One region of the Spongiibacter taiwanensis genome, then DNA from elsewhere that is predicted to be linked to it. Evidence: predicted binding sites of a transcription regulator. Region 1 holds the regulator's gene; each other region holds the start of a gene.
What was found. Region 1 encodes LexA, which represses DNA repair genes until DNA is damaged. Its sites were predicted from a motif close to ACTGTNTNTANANACAGT; they were not measured.

Region 1 (4,210 bases):
CAGCCGCAAGAGCAAAGAGCAGTATGTCCAGTCTGAAGTCGACGGTAAGCCATCGGGCTGGTCGGCCTTTTACGAGGGTGGCAAATGGCAGGTGCGGGATAAAAACGCCAAAGCCAAAAAGTCGGCCAAGTAACCGGAGGGACACGCGCAATGAGAGAGTCCTATCGCGGGCAGTGCAATCTGCATACCCATTTTGCCAAGCAGTTTCTCGCCGCCCTTGCAGAGGAGGGCGGCGCCCACTGGGGTGGCCATTACCCCAGGGCGATGGCCGATGCGGTGGTTTGGCAATTACAGCTGGCCTACCGCGCCCACCTTGCCGATATGATCACCCAACAGCCTAAATTTCCTCAGCAATTGCCTGCCGGAAATTACTTTGCCCGGGATTTTGAAGGCCGAGAGATGCCGCCGGAAATCGTGGAGCTGGCCGACCGGGAGCGCCACACCGCTTGGCTCAAGGCCATGGTGAGCGAGACTTTTATCAATGCGCCGGGCGCGGTAATGACGGCGGAAGTTTCTGGTCTGATCGCCCGGGACAGCCTGGCCACCCACTCCCGCGACGTGGATGAGTTGCAACAGTGGTACGACGAATTGCTCAGTATCATCAATCGCCACCGGGCGACGCTGATGGAGTACTGAGGGTCGCAAAATCGAGGTGCCGCGCACCGCTGCGCCTGACCGCCATCACCATCTTTCCTTGCCTGTCCCCCGTCAGTGGGCGTAGTCTGAAAGCAGCGCGTGTAAGCCAAGTGCCACGCCGCCCATTTTGCAGGCCAGCAAAATTAGCAGCGTTGCAATGCCATTTGGTACACTACCGGCTACGGCGCCTGATGAGGGGCCTCAATGACCAAGGAATCGTTTGTGCTGTCATATCTTGAATTGGTGGAATTAGCGAACGGCGATATCGTCCTGCAGAAAGCAGAGAGTGACGAGAAGCCCTTGCTTGTAATCCAGTTTTCCGACGAAACTCGGCGTCATATCACCGGATCTTGCCTGGAGGTAGCCCGCGCTATGGTTCAGGCAGGGCTTGAAGCCGCTGCGGTGATGGACGATGAGGCGGCCTTGAACGCCGAGGAAGAAGACGAAGTCGACACCCTCGACATGGACACATCAAAGACCCTGCATTAATTACCAATGGGTGCCGGGCGTCATTACGCCATTCGAATAATCAGGCACTCTGCACTGCCCGCCCGGGCGGCATCTGACAACAATTTCTGCTGAGCGCTGCTGAGCGTCTCGCTAACCAGCAAGGCAACGGTATGGCTGCGGCCTGTTTCCAGCGCCCTGGCAGCGATTTGGCAAAGATTGTCGTTCTGGGCAACCACCTGAAGAATTCGCTGGCCTCTGAGGCTGCTGCCGGCGTCGAGCAGGGGTTTCAGGGGGCGAGGTCCAACCCAGCATACCCAGCGTTGATCCGAGCTACCGCTCAACTCCAGCAACACTCCGGCAAGCAGGGCTTTGGCCATATGGCTGTTGCCTGTCAATTTGATTTCGTTCAGACCGCTGGCCTGGTCCAGCATGTTGGCTTCATCTGGCTTGCTAGACTCGCGCCGCTCTGGACGGGGCGCGCTGAGGGCAGCACTGCTGTTGGTGTTGGCGTGATCTTGATACAAAGACAGCTGTTCAATGTTAGACATCATTAATTCCCCCGGCGCAGTACGCCAACACTGAGCCCTTCGATAGCAAAATCCTGCTCACGCAGGTCTACTTCAATGGGCGCGTAGTCATCGTTCTCGGCAATCAGGCTGATCTGATACTTGTTCTTGTGCTGCTTGAAGCGTTTTACCGTTACTTCATCATCAATGCGCGCCACCACAATCTGGCCGTTCAGCGCGGTGTTACAACGGTGCACGGCCAGTAAGTCGTCATTGAAAATACCGATGTTGATCATGCTGTCGCCGCGAACACGAAGAAAGTAGTCCGCGCTGGGAGAAAAGATCGAAGCGGGCATATCGCAGTAATCTTCAATATTTTGCTCTGCCAGAATGGGGTTACCCGCTGCAACCCGGCCAATGATAGGAATGCCCTGTGACTCCGGCAGGCGAATGCCCCGGGAGGCGCCGGCAATAATTTCGATTGCTCCCTTTCTGGCCAGGGCCTTGAGGTGCTCTTCGGCAGCATTGGCTGAGCGAAAGCCGAGTTCCCTGGCGATATCGGCCCGGGTGGGTGGGTAGCCAGTGTCATCAATATGGTTGCGGATAAGTTGCAGAACCTGAGCCTGTCTTGCGGTTAGCTTTTCCATATTTGCGCTGTCTCGGTATCTGGTTATCTATACAGTACCTGTGAGTATATACAGTAATCACAGGTGTGCAACCTTCTTTTTGCGACAAGCACTACAGCAAGCTGGAGGCGAGTTGCTGCGTGGGATGGCAAGGGGTGCTGGCGATGAAAACAGCGCGGCAGGCCCGCCGAAGATGGCGGGAGCAGGGAGGGAGAGTCGGGGCCTTACTCAGTAATCGTCGAGAATCCCGTTAATGACGTCGGACTCGATTTCATTGAGCGGGCTGGTCCACGTTTCTGGAACAATGGTGTCGTCCCAATCGCGGAAGTCGTCGTCGCTCAACTCAAAGGCGTTGCGCCAATCTTCCGGTTCTTCAATGGCTTCCAGTGTCAGCTGACGCCAGCTCTCGCTGTCGTATTCGCACAGCTCGCCATCAATGAGCTGAGCATCGACTGTGCCCATATCGTCGATGGCAACCACCTCAAATACCTGTCCCATCTCAAGTTCTTTGTACCAGCGTCCTACCTGTGGTCTTACAGCGGCCATATTGTTTCCTCCAACATGCGAGCCTGAACTAACGCTAACACAGCTACTGTGTTAGCCGAGTCTGTATTTTCCCGAGGTGCTTCGATGCTAATACCCAAAAGACAAAAAGCGTGAATTCGCTTTATTTACACCTGTTATTTTTGTGTATGGGTCAAACTTAATCTTCCTGTCCCAAAAAAGTAATGGGTTTTTTAGGCTGGTTTTTTATATATTTGCCACCCTTAGTAAGCAATCTGAATAACCGGGCAGCGGAGGTAGCAGGGCATGTTGCAGCAGTGGTGGGCCGAATATCAGCCAGAACAGTATCCCTGGATGGGCGAGGTCATTATCGCGGTGCTGGTCGTGTTGAGCGCCAATCTGCTGTTGAGCGCTTTTTTGCGACGCCTGGCGGTGCGATTTGCCCGAACCCACAACCTGTGGGACGACTCCTTGCTGGAAGCCAGCCGCCGGCCTTTGATCCTCATGCTCTGGGCGGTGGGCGCGAGCTACGTGTTGGAGGTGGTGGGCAATTCCACCGATGCTGAAATTTTCCCGCTGCTGTCCTCGGCTCGTGCAATGGGGGTGGTCCTGATTCTGGCCTGGTTCCTGGTGTCGCTGGTGCGTCAGGTCGAGCGGCGCCTGCTGTCGGACGAATACCGCAACGCCGATGAGCCGGTCGATCAAACCACGGTGATGGCGCTGGGCAAGCTGGTGCGCAGCACGGTGATCATCGTGGCCAGCCTCATGGTGCTGCAAAACCTCGGGTACAGCATTTCCGGTGTGCTGGCTTTTGGCGGGATTGGGGGCATTGCCGTGGGCTTTGCGGCGAAAGACCTGCTGTCGAACTTCTTTGGCGGCTTGATGATTTATCTGGATCGACCCTTTTCGGTCGGTGAGTGGATTCGCTCGCCGGACAAAGATATTGAAGGGACGGTGGAGAATATCGGCTGGCGGCTGACCCGCATTCGCACTTTTGACTCACGGCCGCTCTATGTACCCAACGCGACCTTTGCCCAAATTGCGGTGGAAAATCCCTCCCGGATGCTCAATCGGCGGATTTACGAAACCATTGGTGTTCGCTACCAGGATGCCGACCTGATGCCGGAAATTATTCGCCGGGTGAAGGCAATGTTGGAGGACCACCCCGATATCGACCTGGGCCGCACCCTGATAGTCAACTTCAACAAGTACAATGCCTCCTCCCTCGATTTTTTCATTTATACCTTTACCAAGACCCGGGATTGGGTGGAGTATCACGCCGTTAAGCAGGATGTGTTGCTCCAGGTGATGGCCATTATTCATGAACTGGGTGCCGATGTGGCTTACCCGACCACCACGTTGAAAATCGATCCCATCGCATTCGCAAATCAATCTGAATCAGCAATTGAAGGCAGGCAAACTCATGGCGCATAAAGTGGCGGTGATAGGTGGAACCGGATTGTGCGATTGGCCCGGGGTACAGCCCGG
Region 2 (4,210 bases), 210 kb from region 1:
CAATAGGGGTATCCACCGGCTCACGCAGACGAAAGGCCAATTCCAATTCCAGCATCGGCTGCAGAAAATCCTGCAACCGCACCTGCCTGCCAAGCTCGGCATTGGCCGGCAACACACCTGCCACCGGGCCACTCGCACCAAATCGCTGTTGCGCAGCCCGGGAGGTTAACCCAGCCTTAAAACCCAAGGGTTGCTGGCCGGCGAGTTGTAAATGGATTGCCTTGGTTTGCAGGCGATAGGCCGACTCCAGATCGCCAGGGTCGGCGGCAATGGCGAGCGGCCCCCACAATAGTGAGGCCGCCACCCAAAGCCAGGCACACCGGCGCTTAATCAGACAGATAGTATTCAACGGTGGACACCACGCGCACTTTCTTAATGTGGGGATTGTTATTGTCCCGATCAGTGATGCTGAATTGCCCCTGAGACGCCCGCCGGATTTTGCCCAACTGGCTGTCACTGTCCTCGGCAAATTTTTCGGCAACCTGGCGGGCCTGGCGAGTGGCCTCTTCGATCATTTCCGGCTTGATGTCATTCAAACCGGTAAACAAATACTCGGTGCGCGCCTGATAATTTGCGCCGGTAAAGGCAATGCCCTGCTGGCCTAGCTCAGACAGCGAGCTCATCACAGTGCGAATGGTGGGTATGTCACTGGAATACACCGTGACATTCTGGGACGCGGTGTAGCGAAATTCCCCCCGCCCATTGTTGCCATACTGCTGCGCCAACTTGTCGGTAATGGCTGGCGAATCCACTGAAATCGCCTCCGCAGCCACCCCATGCTTAAGCAGAAAAGCGCGGATTTTGGCGGTACTGGCATCAATATCCCGATAGAGCTTTCCCAGGTCATTGCCTGCCTCGGTGAATTGAATCGGCCAAATCACAATGTCTGCTGCGACCTCCCGCTCCGCCAGCCCTTTGACGGTCACGCTGCGCTCGTATTCCTTCACCCCCAGGGCGGCGTCGCCCAATAAATAGCCCAGCAGCCCCAGGCCCAGCACCAGAGACAGGCCAAGAATTACGGCAACCCGCGTGGTGGATGGTTGTCCTTGCATATCGCACTCCCCTTGAATGTGCTTGTTAGAGCCCATCGGGCAGACTCGGTTCACCGCCTTTCCATCGGGCTTGCCTACCGCGGGCGTCCGGCCCTGACCTGCCCGCATTGGCCTTCCCACACGTGCCTGCCCTAGTCTGCCCGCTCTAGCCTACCTACCCTAGACCAGGGCTATGAATCCTTGATATCGGCAAACTGCCCATCGCACAGCATGGCCAAGTCCTGGGGCCTGAGTGAAATCTCCAGGCCCCGCCGGCCAGCGCTGACGTACATTTGCGGCAGACTTTCTGCCGATGCATCAATCACCGTGCGCAGCGCTCGTTTCTGCCCCAAGGGGCTCACCCCACCCAACACATAACCGCTGCTGCGCTGCACCGCATTCTTGTCGGCCATTACGGCCCGCTTTCCGGCCAATGCCTTGGCCAGACTTTTCAGGTTGAGCTGGCTATCCACCGGCAAAACGGCGACCACCAATTCCTTGCCGTCTAGCTGGGCCACCAGCGTTTTAAATACCTGCTGCGGCGAAACACCCAGCTTCTCAGCTGCCTCCATGCCGTAGGAGTCCGCTTTTGGGTCGTGGCGATATTCGTGCCGTTCAAAGGTAATGCCCGCACGCCGGGCTTGATCAATAGCAGGTGTCATAAAGGTAGGGTCGGTTTAGTGGGGGCTCATCGACGGGCCGCAAAAATATTGCCATAGCGAACTTGCCAGAGTCACAACAAAAACACGATACTGTACAAAAAACCAGTTATCCAAACATTCCGATGCCGTCGAAGCCCACTCCAGAGGGTCTGCGCCCCGCGCCGCTGGCCGACCCGTTTTACTACCTGCGCAATTTTCAGAGCGTAGTCAGTTGGTGTCGTCATCATCATGGTGACCTGCTGCTAGCAGAAGAGCAGACCCAACTCGATCGTATTCTGGCTCTATCATTGCCAGCCATGGCGCTGCTGGCCCGGATGACCATGCGCAAGGGCCACCTGTTTCGCACCGACAAATTGCGCTATGCAGAAATCACAGACCTCGACAGCGCGTTGGCCGAGCTGGTCCAGCAAACGCTGGTTCGCCCGGACCCACCTATCCAGGCTCTGGAAATCGCCCAGTTGTGCCGGCGCGCTGAATTGCACCAGCTGCTATTGCAGCTCAGCGCGCTCAAGCCAGATGCTAAATCGGTTTTGGGCGCGAGCGCGGGCAAGGCTGAATTAAGCCGTTTGCTGGTGGCGCAGCTGCCTGATCAGCAGGACACTGCCCTGGGCACGCTGTGGCCAGCCGCACTTTTTTCGGTGGTGGCGCTAGAGACCGAGACATTGCTCGAGCGAGTCCGCCTGATGTTCTTCGGCAACATGCGCCAGGACTGGAGCGAGTTTGTACTGGCTGAACTGGGGGTGCAAAGCTATGAGAACGTCCCCTTCACTGCCGACTCCCGGGCCTTTCATACCCGGGATGAAGTCGACTATTACCTGACCCTCCACCACTGCCAACAGGCACTCACTGAGGCGGCCCAGCAGGATGTCCAGACTGATGCTGGAACAGCAGTGCCGCCCCTGACCCCGCCGCCCGCCTCAACCAACCCCTGGTTGGAGCACCGCCGACAGCGCCTTTTGCTGGCGATGGGGCAACATGCCGAGCGCGGCGGCCGCCACGAAGACGCCGCCAACCTGTATCGGCAATGTCACCTCGGCACGGCCTGGGTGCGGTACTTCCGGATGCGCGAGAAGCAACCCGAGGCGACCGAAGCCCTGCTCCACGAGCTCAGCGAGAAATTTCACTACTTCCCCCAGCCAGAGGTGCAATTGCATTTGGGGCGCGTCGCCAAACGACTGCAGAAGAAGGTGGCCGATGTCGCGCTGCCAAGCCTGAATTTGCAGCGCACAGCGCCCATTCGCCAACAGCAGCTTGAACTGATGCAGCAACCTGATCAGTCGGTAGAAATGACCGTTCGCGACCAGCTCAGCACTGAAGAAACGCCGGTCTACTACGTCGAAAACCACCTGTTTCCCGGGCTCCTCGGCCTGTTGCTCTGGCCGGTCCTGTTCGCCCCCCTGCCCGGCGCGTTCTTCCACCCCTTTCAATCCGGCCCCGCCGATCTGTACCGGGAAGATTTTGTCAGTCGCCGGCGAGATGCCATCGAAGCCCGCCTGGCCAGCCTGCAGGACGGCAGCTACCGGGACCATATTCGGCAGTGCTACCAGGCTAAACACGGTATGAGTTGCAGTCTGATTTTTTGGCCCGCCCTCAGCGAAACCCTGATCGAGCAGGCGCTGGATTGCATCGCACCGCAAAAATTGCTGGCGATTTTTCGGCACCTGCTGCTGGACCTGCGTCACCACCGCCGCGGCATGCCCGACCTCATTCAGTTCAATCTGCCCCAGCGCGATGTTGAACTTATCGAAGTCAAAGGCCCCGGTGATCGCCTTCAGGACCACCAAACCTTGTGGCTGAACGTTTTCAACCAACTCGGGGTCAAGGCATCAGTTGCCCAGGTTCGTTGGCGCGACCCGACCCCGCAGGCAACACCGTCATGAATGTGTCAGTTCGCTCATTGTGTGAGTTCGCCGCTCGCAAAGGCAGCCTGGATTTTCGCTACACCCCCTCACCCACTGCCTTGGAAGGCGTCACCGGCCACATCAAGGTCCAGTCCCGACGACCCGACCCCTATGTGGCCGAGTATCCGCTCAGCGGCGAGTGGGAAGGACTCAGCCTGGGCGGCCGGGTGGATGGCTACTTCGCCAGCAAAAAAAGCCCCTACCTTGAGGAGATCAAAACCCATCGGGGGGACGTTCGCCGTATTGGCCCTGGCCCAAGGGGACTGCACTGGGCCCAGTTAAAAGTGTACGGCGCATTGTTCTGCCTGCGAGAGAACCGCGACAGCATCTGTCTTAAGCTGACCTATTTTGATGTAGTCAAAGAGCGGGAAACCAGTGAGGAGCTACTGTTCGAGGCTGCCGACTTGCTCAATTTCACCGGCGAACTGTGCGCGCGCTACCGGCAGTGGGCAGAGCAAAATCAACGTCATCGTCAACAGCGTGATACTGCCCTCAGCGCGCTGAAATTTCCCTTTGACCACTTTAGACGGGGCCAGCGCGACCTGTCAGAAACGGTCTACAAGACCATCAGCACCGGCCGCCATTTGCTGTTACAAGCGCCCACCGGCATCGGCAA
Region 3 (4,210 bases), 650 kb from region 1:
AATGCCAATATGGCCACGGGCGAAATCGAAGTGCTGGGTAAGCAGCTTGAGATCCTTAATGAGGCGGCGACACCGCCTTTCCAGCTGGACGACCACACCAATGTGGGTGAGGACGTGCGCCTGCGCTACCGATACCTCGATCTGCGCCGCCCCCAGATTGCCGATAAATTGCGCCTGCGTGCCAAGGTCACTTCGGTGTTGCGCAGTTATCTGGATGCCGAAGGTTTTCTGGATATTGAGACTCCCATCCTCACCAAGACCACCCCGGAAGGTGCCCGCGACTACCTGGTGCCCAGCCGGACCCATGCCGGGAAGTTTTTTGCGCTGCCCCAGTCCCCCCAGCTGTTCAAACAGCTGCTGATGGTGTCGGGCTTTGACCGCTACTATCAAATCGCCAAGTGTTTCCGGGATGAGGACCTTCGCGCCGACCGCCAGCCCGAATTTACCCAGATCGATATCGAAACGTCCTTTATGGACGACCAGCAGATTATGGCCGTCACCGAAGGCATGATTCGCAATCTGTTTGCCGATGTCCTTGATGTGGATTTGGGCGACTTCCCCCAGATGCCCTACGCCGAGGCGATGTCTCGTTTCGGTAGCGACAAGCCCGATCTGCGGATTCCGCTGGAGATGGTCGATGTTGGCGATCTGATGGCTGAGGTGGAATTCAAAGTGTTTTCTGGCCCTGCCAAGGATCCCAAGGGTCGGGTGGCGGCGCTGAAAGTGCCCGGTGGCAACGAGGCGCTGACCCGCAAACAGATTGATGACTACACCAAGTTCGTCAGTATTTATGGCGCCAAAGGGCTCGCCTATATCAAGGTTAATGACAAGAGTGATCTTGAGGGCGGTCTGCAATCACCCATTGTGAAATTCCTGCCGGAACCGGTTCGCGCCGCTATTCTGGACCGGGTGGGCGCCGACAACGGCGACCTGATTTTCTTCGGTGCAGATAAGGCCAAGATTGTTAACGAAGCGCTGGGTGCCCTGCGCTGCAAGCTGGGTGAAGACCTGAACCTGTACACCGCCCAGTGGGCGCCGTTGTGGGTTGTCGACTTTCCCATGTTTGAAGAAGACGACAAGGGTGGCTGGACTGCGCTGCATCACCCATTCACCGCGCCAGCGTGCAGTGTTGAGCAATTGCAGGCGGCCCCCGGCGAGGCACTGTCTATTGCCTACGACATGGTGCTCAATGGCACCGAGTTGGGCGGAGGCTCGGTTCGTATTCACCGCCAGGATATACAGCAGGCCGTGTTCCAGATTCTCGGCATCGGTGAGGCAGAGGCCGAGGAAAAATTTGGCTTCCTGCTCGATGCGCTGAAATACGGCGCGCCGCCCCACGGCGGTCTGGCCTTTGGTTTGGATCGCCTGGTGATGCTGATGAGTGGTGCCAAATCCATTCGCGATGTGATCGCCTTCCCCAAAACCCAGACCGCGGCGTGTGTCATGACCGACGCACCGGGTGATGTGGAGAGCAAGCAGCTCACCGAACTGAATATCCGGGTGCGCAAGCCCGAAGAATGATCGGGTCCATGCCTTCTTTGCGCCGCCTTCGGGCGGCGCAGGCGTTTTAGCCAGGCGTTTTAGCCCAGGCGTTGTCAGGCTAAAGCGCGGTTGCGGGTAGCAATGCACTCCGGAGTCGTTTTTCTCGCCGCAACCGAAACGCGTGAATGATTGATCCGATCTGTGTCAGGCCCCGGGTCAGGCCTCCCTTGCGGGTTCTGGCCCTTGGCGCCTCGCCCGGCGCCGGGCGCAGAAAAATATTTTCCGCCAGCCGGTCTCCCTCATGTCTTTATTCACAGAGTTCTGTGCATAATAGCGAGCATGTTTTCAGGTCGCGCCCCTTCTATGGGATGGCGAATCTGCTGCGGGTTGTTTCAAGGGCGGGTTTGTGCCGCTGCCTGGTTGTCTCCTGAAGTTTGCCCCCGTTTTCGTCCCTGGCTAGCCTGACCCTGTGTCCCGCCTGCTGTCGGGGCTGCGTGTGGACGATTATGACGATCATTTTAGGGATTGACCCAGGCTCACAGAAAACCGGCTTCGGCGTGATTGAATCCGATGGTAACCGGCACCGCTATCTGAGCAGCGGTGTTATTCGCCTTCCCCTAGTGGCGCTGCCCACCCGTCTCGACACCATTTTTAAAAGCCTGAATACCATCATTGACGAATTTTCACCGGATCAAGCCGTGGTGGAAGAAGTGTTTATGGCCAAGAGCGCCGGCTCTGCCTTGAAGTTGGGGCAGGCGCGAGGGGCTGCGGTGGTGGCCTGTGTCAGTCGCGATATCACGGTGGCGGAGTACACGGCCCGGCAGATCAAGAAAGCGGTGGTCGGGACCGGGGCTGCGAGTAAGGAACAAATTCAAGAGATGGTTAAATTGTTGCTGTCACTCCCCGCTGCCCCCCAGGAAGATGCGGCGGATGCGTTGGCGGCGGCCATCTGTCACGCTAATGCCGGTGGCAGCCTGGCCAAAATGGCCCTGCCGGACGCCGCCGGACGCATGCGCCGCGGCCGCCTGAAGTAGTTTGATAACCGTAACTGGATAAAAGGAACTGGGATGATAGGTAGATTGCGTGGCGTGTTGTTGGAGAAACAGGCGCCCGAAATCCTCATCGACGTGAATGGTGTGGGCTACGAAGTGCTGGTGCCGATGACCACGCTTTACAGCCTGCCCCCGCTGGGACAGGAGGTGAGTCTTTACACCCAGTTTATTGTTCGGGAAGATGCCCAGCTATTGTTTGGCTTTGCCGACACGGCATCTCGTGCGTTGTTCAGGGATTTGATAAAGGTTAATGGTGTTGGCCCCAAACTGGCGCTGACCGTGATGTCGGGCATCGACAGTGATGAATTTGTTCGCTGTGTGCAACATGGCGATACCGCCGCCCTGGTCAAACTGCCGGGGGTGGGGAAGAAAACGGCGGAGCGCTTGGTAGTCGAAATGCGCGACCGCTTCAAGGACTGGGTGCCTGCAGCGGGAGCCGCCGTTGCCGCGACACCTGCGCCCCGAGGCCAAAACCACGAAATTGCCGAGGCTGAGGCCGCGCTCGTGGCCCTGGGATACAAGCCTCAGGAAGCGAGTAAAGCGATTAATGCCCTGGAGGTTGAGGGCAAGAGCAGCGAGGAGCTTATCCGCGCTGCGCTCAAGAGTATGATCCGTTAACCGGGCGAGCTAATGATAGAAGTCGATCGACTGGTGGCTGCCGATGCCACTGATACCACAGAGGCGCGTTTTGACCGGGCGATACGTCCGAAGGCGCTAGGTGACTATATTGGTCAGCCCGCGGTGCGTGAGCAGATGGAGATTTTTGTGCGCGCTGCCCAGGGGCGGGGCGAGCCTTTGGATCATACCTTGATTTTTGGACCGCCGGGGCTGGGAAAGACCACCCTGGCCAATATCCTCGCCAATGAAATGCAGGTATCTCTCAAAACCACCTCGGGTCCGGTGTTGGAAAAGGCGGGTGACCTGGCGGCGTTGATGACCAATCTTGATGCGGGTGATGTGTTATTCATCGATGAAATCCATCGCCTTAGCCCCCACATTGAAGAGATTTTGTATCCGGCAATGGAAGACTATCAGCTGGATATCATGATCGGCGAAGGGCCCGCTGCGCGTTCAATCAAGCTGGACCTGCCACCATTTACATTGGTGGGAGCGACCACCAGAGCCGGTCTGCTCACCTCGCCATTGCGCGATCGTTTTGGCATCGTGCAACGGCTGGAGTTTTATGGGGTTGCTGATCTTGCCACTATCGTCAGCCGTTCGGCCGCGATCCTCGGTATCGAAATTGACGGTGCGGGCGCGAAGGAAATTGCCTGCCGCTCCCGGGGTACTCCGCGGATCGCCAACCGCCTGCTGCGGCGAGTGCGCGACTATGCCGAGGTGAAGGCAGATGGCCGGGTCACCGCTGAGGTGGCTGACAAGGCGCTAAATATGCTGAACGTGGACAACAGTGGCTTTGATCATCTGGATCGCCGCCTGCTGTTGGCGATGATTGAGAAGTTTGATGGCGGCCCCGTGGGTATCGACAGTTTAGCGGCGGCGATCAGTGAGGAGCGCGGCACCATAGAGGACGTGTTGGAGCCCTATTTGATTCAGCAGGGGTTTATTATGCGCACACCCCGGGGCCGGGTGGTAACGGCAAATGCCTACCGTCACTTTGGTCTGCCGGGTGCGAACTCGGAGCAAGGCGCGGCAGGTGCGGGTGATGGTAGCGACAC
Region 4 (4,210 bases), 670 kb from region 1:
TGCGTTGTGTTCGGCTTTGTCCTGCTGCGCAGGGCGGTGTTGCCAGTATGGATTCTGGTGCTGGGTTTTGCTGCCCTTGGGGCACTGGCGCTGCCGTCTTAAGCTTGTCATTTCGCGGCGGTAACATGTTGGCTGGTCGTCAGAAATGCCCTGAGAATTGGAGAAAGCTTGTGACGTCTTATTCAAAAGTTGTTGTGTCAGCGCTGTTGGTTATGCTGGTGGCCTGTGCTGGCGGCGGCCCTAGACAGGGCAGTCAATCTCCTGCTGAGACCGTCCCTGTCGATCAGTTTAATGGCGGCCTGGCCTTTGGCTCCTGCCTGCGCCAGTGGCAACCCCAGCCGGTGTGGCAGTCTGTGCTGGCGAGCGGTGCGTCCGGTTTTATTTTTATGGGTGACAACGTTTACAGCGATGTCGGCCCCTATCGCCAGGTGCCGCCGCCAACCAACATCGCCGCGGCCTATCAGGATTTGAGTCTGGCACCGCAATTTGCTGCCTTTCGCAAGCAGGCAGACCAGCGCGGCTTGAGCCTGATGGCCACCTGGGATGACCACGATTATGGCGAGAACGATGGTGGCAAAGACTACCCCTATCAACGGCAATCCAGAGAGGAGTTTGCCGACTTTTTCAATCTGAACTTGTTGGAGTTGGGTGATGGTCTGGGTCGAGGCGTGTACCACAGCCGTTTCCTGTCGGTGGCCGGGCTGCGGGTTCAGGTGATTCTGCTCGATACTCGCAGTTTTCGCAGCCCTTTGAGGTACGCCGAAACCAAGCAGGCCTGTGCCCCTACCGGACTGATTCCCGAGACTGATCCGGGCGCATCAATATTGGGGGACGACCAATGGCGGTGGCTTGGAACGCAGTTGGGCAAGCCTGCCGACCTGCGTTTGCTGGTGTCCAGTATTCAAGTGTTGCCCGATGAGCACTGCTTCGAAAAGTGGGCGAACTTTCCCGCGGAGCGGCAACGCCTGTTTGCGCTGATAGATCAGCATCAGGCCGCGGGGGTGGTGATTTTGAGCGGCGACCGTCACCTCGGTGAAATCTCCAAACTCGACAGCTCGGTGGTCGGCTACCCACTCTATGAAGTGACCTCCAGCGGGCTGAACTCGGCGATGGGTGCGGCCAGTCCAGCGGCCAAAGAAAGCAACGCGCTGCGCGTAGCGGGAACCAATTTGCTGGCTGACAATTTTGGCTTTGTTGCAGTGCGCGGTCAGGGCGCTGACGCCGAAATCGCGCTTCAGCTTCGTGATGCCAGCGGTGTTGTTCGGCGCGAGGTGCGCGTCCCCCTTGCCAGCCTCAAATAGTTCGTGGCCATATTTTCTCTTAAATTGGCTCTTGCATCGGCGATTACAGCAAGGAAAGTTGATCACCCGGCTGGCTCGGCACCTTGAACTGACTGCAATCCAGCGGCGGTATTCCGGCGGGGTCAAAACCCGCCTTACGGTATGCCAGGTTGAAACGCTGGGTCAGTAATTCGGCAAAGATGCCGCTGCCTCGCATGCGCTCACCAAACTCGCTCTGGTAGAGTCGCCCGCCACGCATATCTTCAATACGCTTGATAACGTGTCCTGCTCGCTGGGGAAAGTGCTGGTAAAGCCAGTCTACAAAGATCTGCTGCAGTTCATGGGGTAAGCGCAGCAGAATGTAGGATGCGTCCTTCGCGCCGGCCTCGGCGGCTGCCATCAGAATGAGCTCCATTTCCTTGTCGTTGATGAGGGGAATGACCGGCGCGACCATCACGCTAACGGGAATGTCTCGCCCACTCAGCTCTCGCACGACCCGCAGGCGCGCATCGCCCGCGGCGGTTCTAGGCTCCAGGATGCGCTTTAGCTCACTGTCCAGCGTGGTAATGCTCACCGCTATATGTATCAATCGCCGCCGGGCCATTGCTTCGAGGAGGTCGGCATCGCGCAATATCAGCGTGCTCTTGGTAATGATCGACATGGGCTGATTAAACGCCAGAGCAACTTCCAGCAGCTGGCGCGTCAAACCAAGCTGGCGCTCCATTGGCTGGTAAGCATCGGTGTTGATGCCCAGCGAAATGCTTTCGCAGCGATAGCCGGGTTTGCTGAGCTCTCGCGCAAAGCACTCGACCGCATTGGTTTTGGCGGTGAGCTTGGTTTCAAAATCCAAGCCTGGCGACAGGTCCAGGTAGCTGTGACTGGGCCGGGCAAAGCAATACACGCAGCCGTGCTCACATCCGCGGTAGGGGTTGATCGACAGATTAGACGGTACATCCGGCGAAGTGATGCGATTGATCAGTCGTTTTGCCTGCTCGCTGCGAATCTCGGTCTGAGGGTGGCGCAGAGGTTGGCCGTCAGCGTCGAGCTCAATCCGGTTGATGGCGAAGCGGCCCTCGGCGTTCTGAGTGGCGCCGCGGCCTCTGATCATCGCGGGCGGCTGCATGGCAAATTCCTTAGACCTCAAAATGCTGTTTATTTGTACAGTATTTTTCTCGAGGGTCAAGCCCCGGTAGTCGTCAACGCGTGTTGCTGCCCCAGCTGCATGAGACTTTGTAGCTGATCTAAATCGTTATAAACCCTGGGTTTAAAGGCCTTGCTTCTTTAGCCTGATCAATTCTTAGACAGAAAAATCACTCCCTCCTATATTGAAAGGGACGCCCAGCGCGCCGCCTGCGCTGGGCAGGCTCTATTCGCAACCCTGGGAGGATGCCACCATGTCCGTTGCCCCAAGAATTGAAGCCCATCTGCGCAAGGTGGGAGTGAGTTACGATCTACTGGAACACCCCTTTAGCAAAACCAGCATGGATACCGCCCACCGGGCCCGGGTACCGCCTGCGGCGCTGGCCAAAGCGGTGATACTCCACGATGGCGAGTGCTTCAGGATGTGCGTGATTCCCGCCAATAAGCGTTTGATGTTGGAGCAGTTCAACAGCTGGCTGGGCGGGCGTTTTCGGCTGGCGACAGAGGATGAGCTGAGCGCCCTGTTCGATGACTGTGAGCCCGGTGCGGTGCCGGCCCTGGGGCAGGTCTATGGCATGTCGGTGGTTTGGGATGATGAGCTCGATGGTGAGGAGGATGTTTATTTAGAGAGCGGCGACCACCGTCACCTGATCCATTTGCGGCACGCCGCCTTTCGTGAGCTGATGGGTTTGCAGCAGCACGAGCGGATCAGCTACATGCCGCGAATGACCCATTAAATTCTGGGGCAAGTGATGTCATGGAGCCGGCCTGAGAAGGTCGGCTTTTTTTTATGGGGATAGCTCGTTCCCACAGTGGCGTCAGCCCGCAATCAGGGTATCGTTAAAAAATGTCAGCGAGCGCTGGCGGGCGAGTTGGGCGGCCTCGGCCTGGTATACCTCGGGACGGTCATGGGCATTAAAGGCGTGGCCCGCGTCGTACTCGAACATTGTCACTTCCGGGTTTGCTTCGGCAATGGCGGCTGTGGCGTTGCGGCCAATCAGTACATCCTGCCTTCCCCAGTGGGCGATGCTCGGACATTTTGGTTTGGCTGCCGGAAAGTCTGGAATGGCTGAGCCATAGTAGATCACCGCGGCTCCTATCCCTGGCAGTTTGCTGGCCGCGAGCCAGCTTAGGGTGCCGCCATAGCAGAAACCGACAATGCCCACCGCCTGACAGCCGCGTTCCTTCAGTGTGTAAATGCAGGTATCGATATCCAGCAGAGGCAGAGTGAAGCCGCTACTGCCGATGGTGCTCAGGCGCTGCTCAAGGCTGCTGTCATAATCCAGCACCAGGTCCTTTTGCAAACGGTCGTACAGCTGGGGGGCCAGCACATGGTAGCCCTGGTCGGCATAAAACTGGGCCACATCGACAATGCCGCGGTTCACGCCCATGGCCTCGTGGATGACAATCAAACCTGCGCCATTGGCCTGGCGTGGCAGCGCCTGGACGGCGCTAAACCAATGGCCGTCGCTGCTGCGCAGCGAGATTTTTTCCGCTGGCGAAGGTTTTTCTGAAGAAGGAATGTCTGGTGAGTTGCTCAACTTAGCCTCCCGAGATCGATTGCTTTACATCCATTGCATCAAAATGACCGCCAGAACCAAGCCCACTGCAGGAATCGCCATGGTGAGGGCGGCGATGGGCCAGTAGGCGCTCTTGTGGGTTTCACCGCAGATGGCCCGAACGGTGGTGACGATGTAGCCGTTGTGGGGCAGGGAATCCAGCGCGCCGGAGGCGATGGACGAGATGCGATGCAACTGATCCGGGTTTACCCCTTGATCAAGGTAATAGGG

Region 2: NCG89_RS02805 (VRR-NUC domain-containing protein) is a predicted target of LexA. The motif match lies at 1,783-1,800, and genes of this name have one in related genera.
Region 3: ruvC (crossover junction endodeoxyribonuclease RuvC) is a predicted target of LexA. The motif match lies at 1,783-1,800, and genes of this name have one in related genera.
Region 4: NCG89_RS04830 (PA0069 family radical SAM protein) is a predicted target of LexA. The motif match lies at 2,428-2,445, and genes of this name have one in related genera.

Annotation. Positions count from the first base shown of each region.
Region 1 is NZ_CP098455.1:356,517-360,726, reverse strand. Features, by position in the region: gene topA (type I DNA topoisomerase) at 1-133, shown strand, start outside; gene NCG89_RS01840 (hypothetical protein) at 151-636, shown strand; gene NCG89_RS01835 (hypothetical protein) at 841-1,125, shown strand; gene NCG89_RS01830 (hypothetical protein) at 1,149-1,637, opposite strand; gene lexA (transcriptional repressor LexA) at 1,637-2,239, opposite strand; gene NCG89_RS01820 (DUF6763 family protein) at 2,447-2,764, opposite strand; gene NCG89_RS01815 (mechanosensitive ion channel family protein) at 3,029-4,156, shown strand; gene NCG89_RS01810 (S-methyl-5'-thioinosine phosphorylase) at 4,146-4,210, shown strand, end outside.
Region 2 is NZ_CP098455.1:565,393-569,602, forward strand. Features, by position in the region: gene NCG89_RS02790 (2-keto-4-pentenoate hydratase) at 1-349, opposite strand, end outside; gene NCG89_RS02795 (SIMPL domain-containing protein) at 327-1,052, opposite strand; gene ybaK (Cys-tRNA(Pro) deacylase) at 1,223-1,693, opposite strand; gene NCG89_RS02805 (VRR-NUC domain-containing protein) at 1,816-3,573, shown strand; gene NCG89_RS02810 (ATP-dependent DNA helicase) at 3,570-4,210, shown strand, end outside.
Region 3 is NZ_CP098455.1:1,008,968-1,013,177, reverse strand. Features, by position in the region: gene aspS (aspartate--tRNA ligase) at 1-1,521, shown strand, start outside; gene ruvC (crossover junction endodeoxyribonuclease RuvC) at 1,989-2,516, shown strand; gene ruvA (Holliday junction branch migration protein RuvA) at 2,550-3,152, shown strand; gene ruvB (Holliday junction branch migration DNA helicase RuvB) at 3,165-4,210, shown strand, end outside.
Region 4 is NZ_CP098455.1:1,026,508-1,030,717, reverse strand. Features, by position in the region: gene chrA (chromate efflux transporter) at 1-102, shown strand, start outside; gene NCG89_RS04835 (alkaline phosphatase D family protein) at 171-1,301, shown strand; gene NCG89_RS04830 (PA0069 family radical SAM protein) at 1,345-2,403, opposite strand; gene NCG89_RS04825 (aminoacyl-tRNA deacylase) at 2,675-3,157, shown strand; gene NCG89_RS04820 (dienelactone hydrolase family protein) at 3,239-3,961, opposite strand; gene NCG89_RS04815 (GntP family permease) at 3,986-4,210, opposite strand, start outside.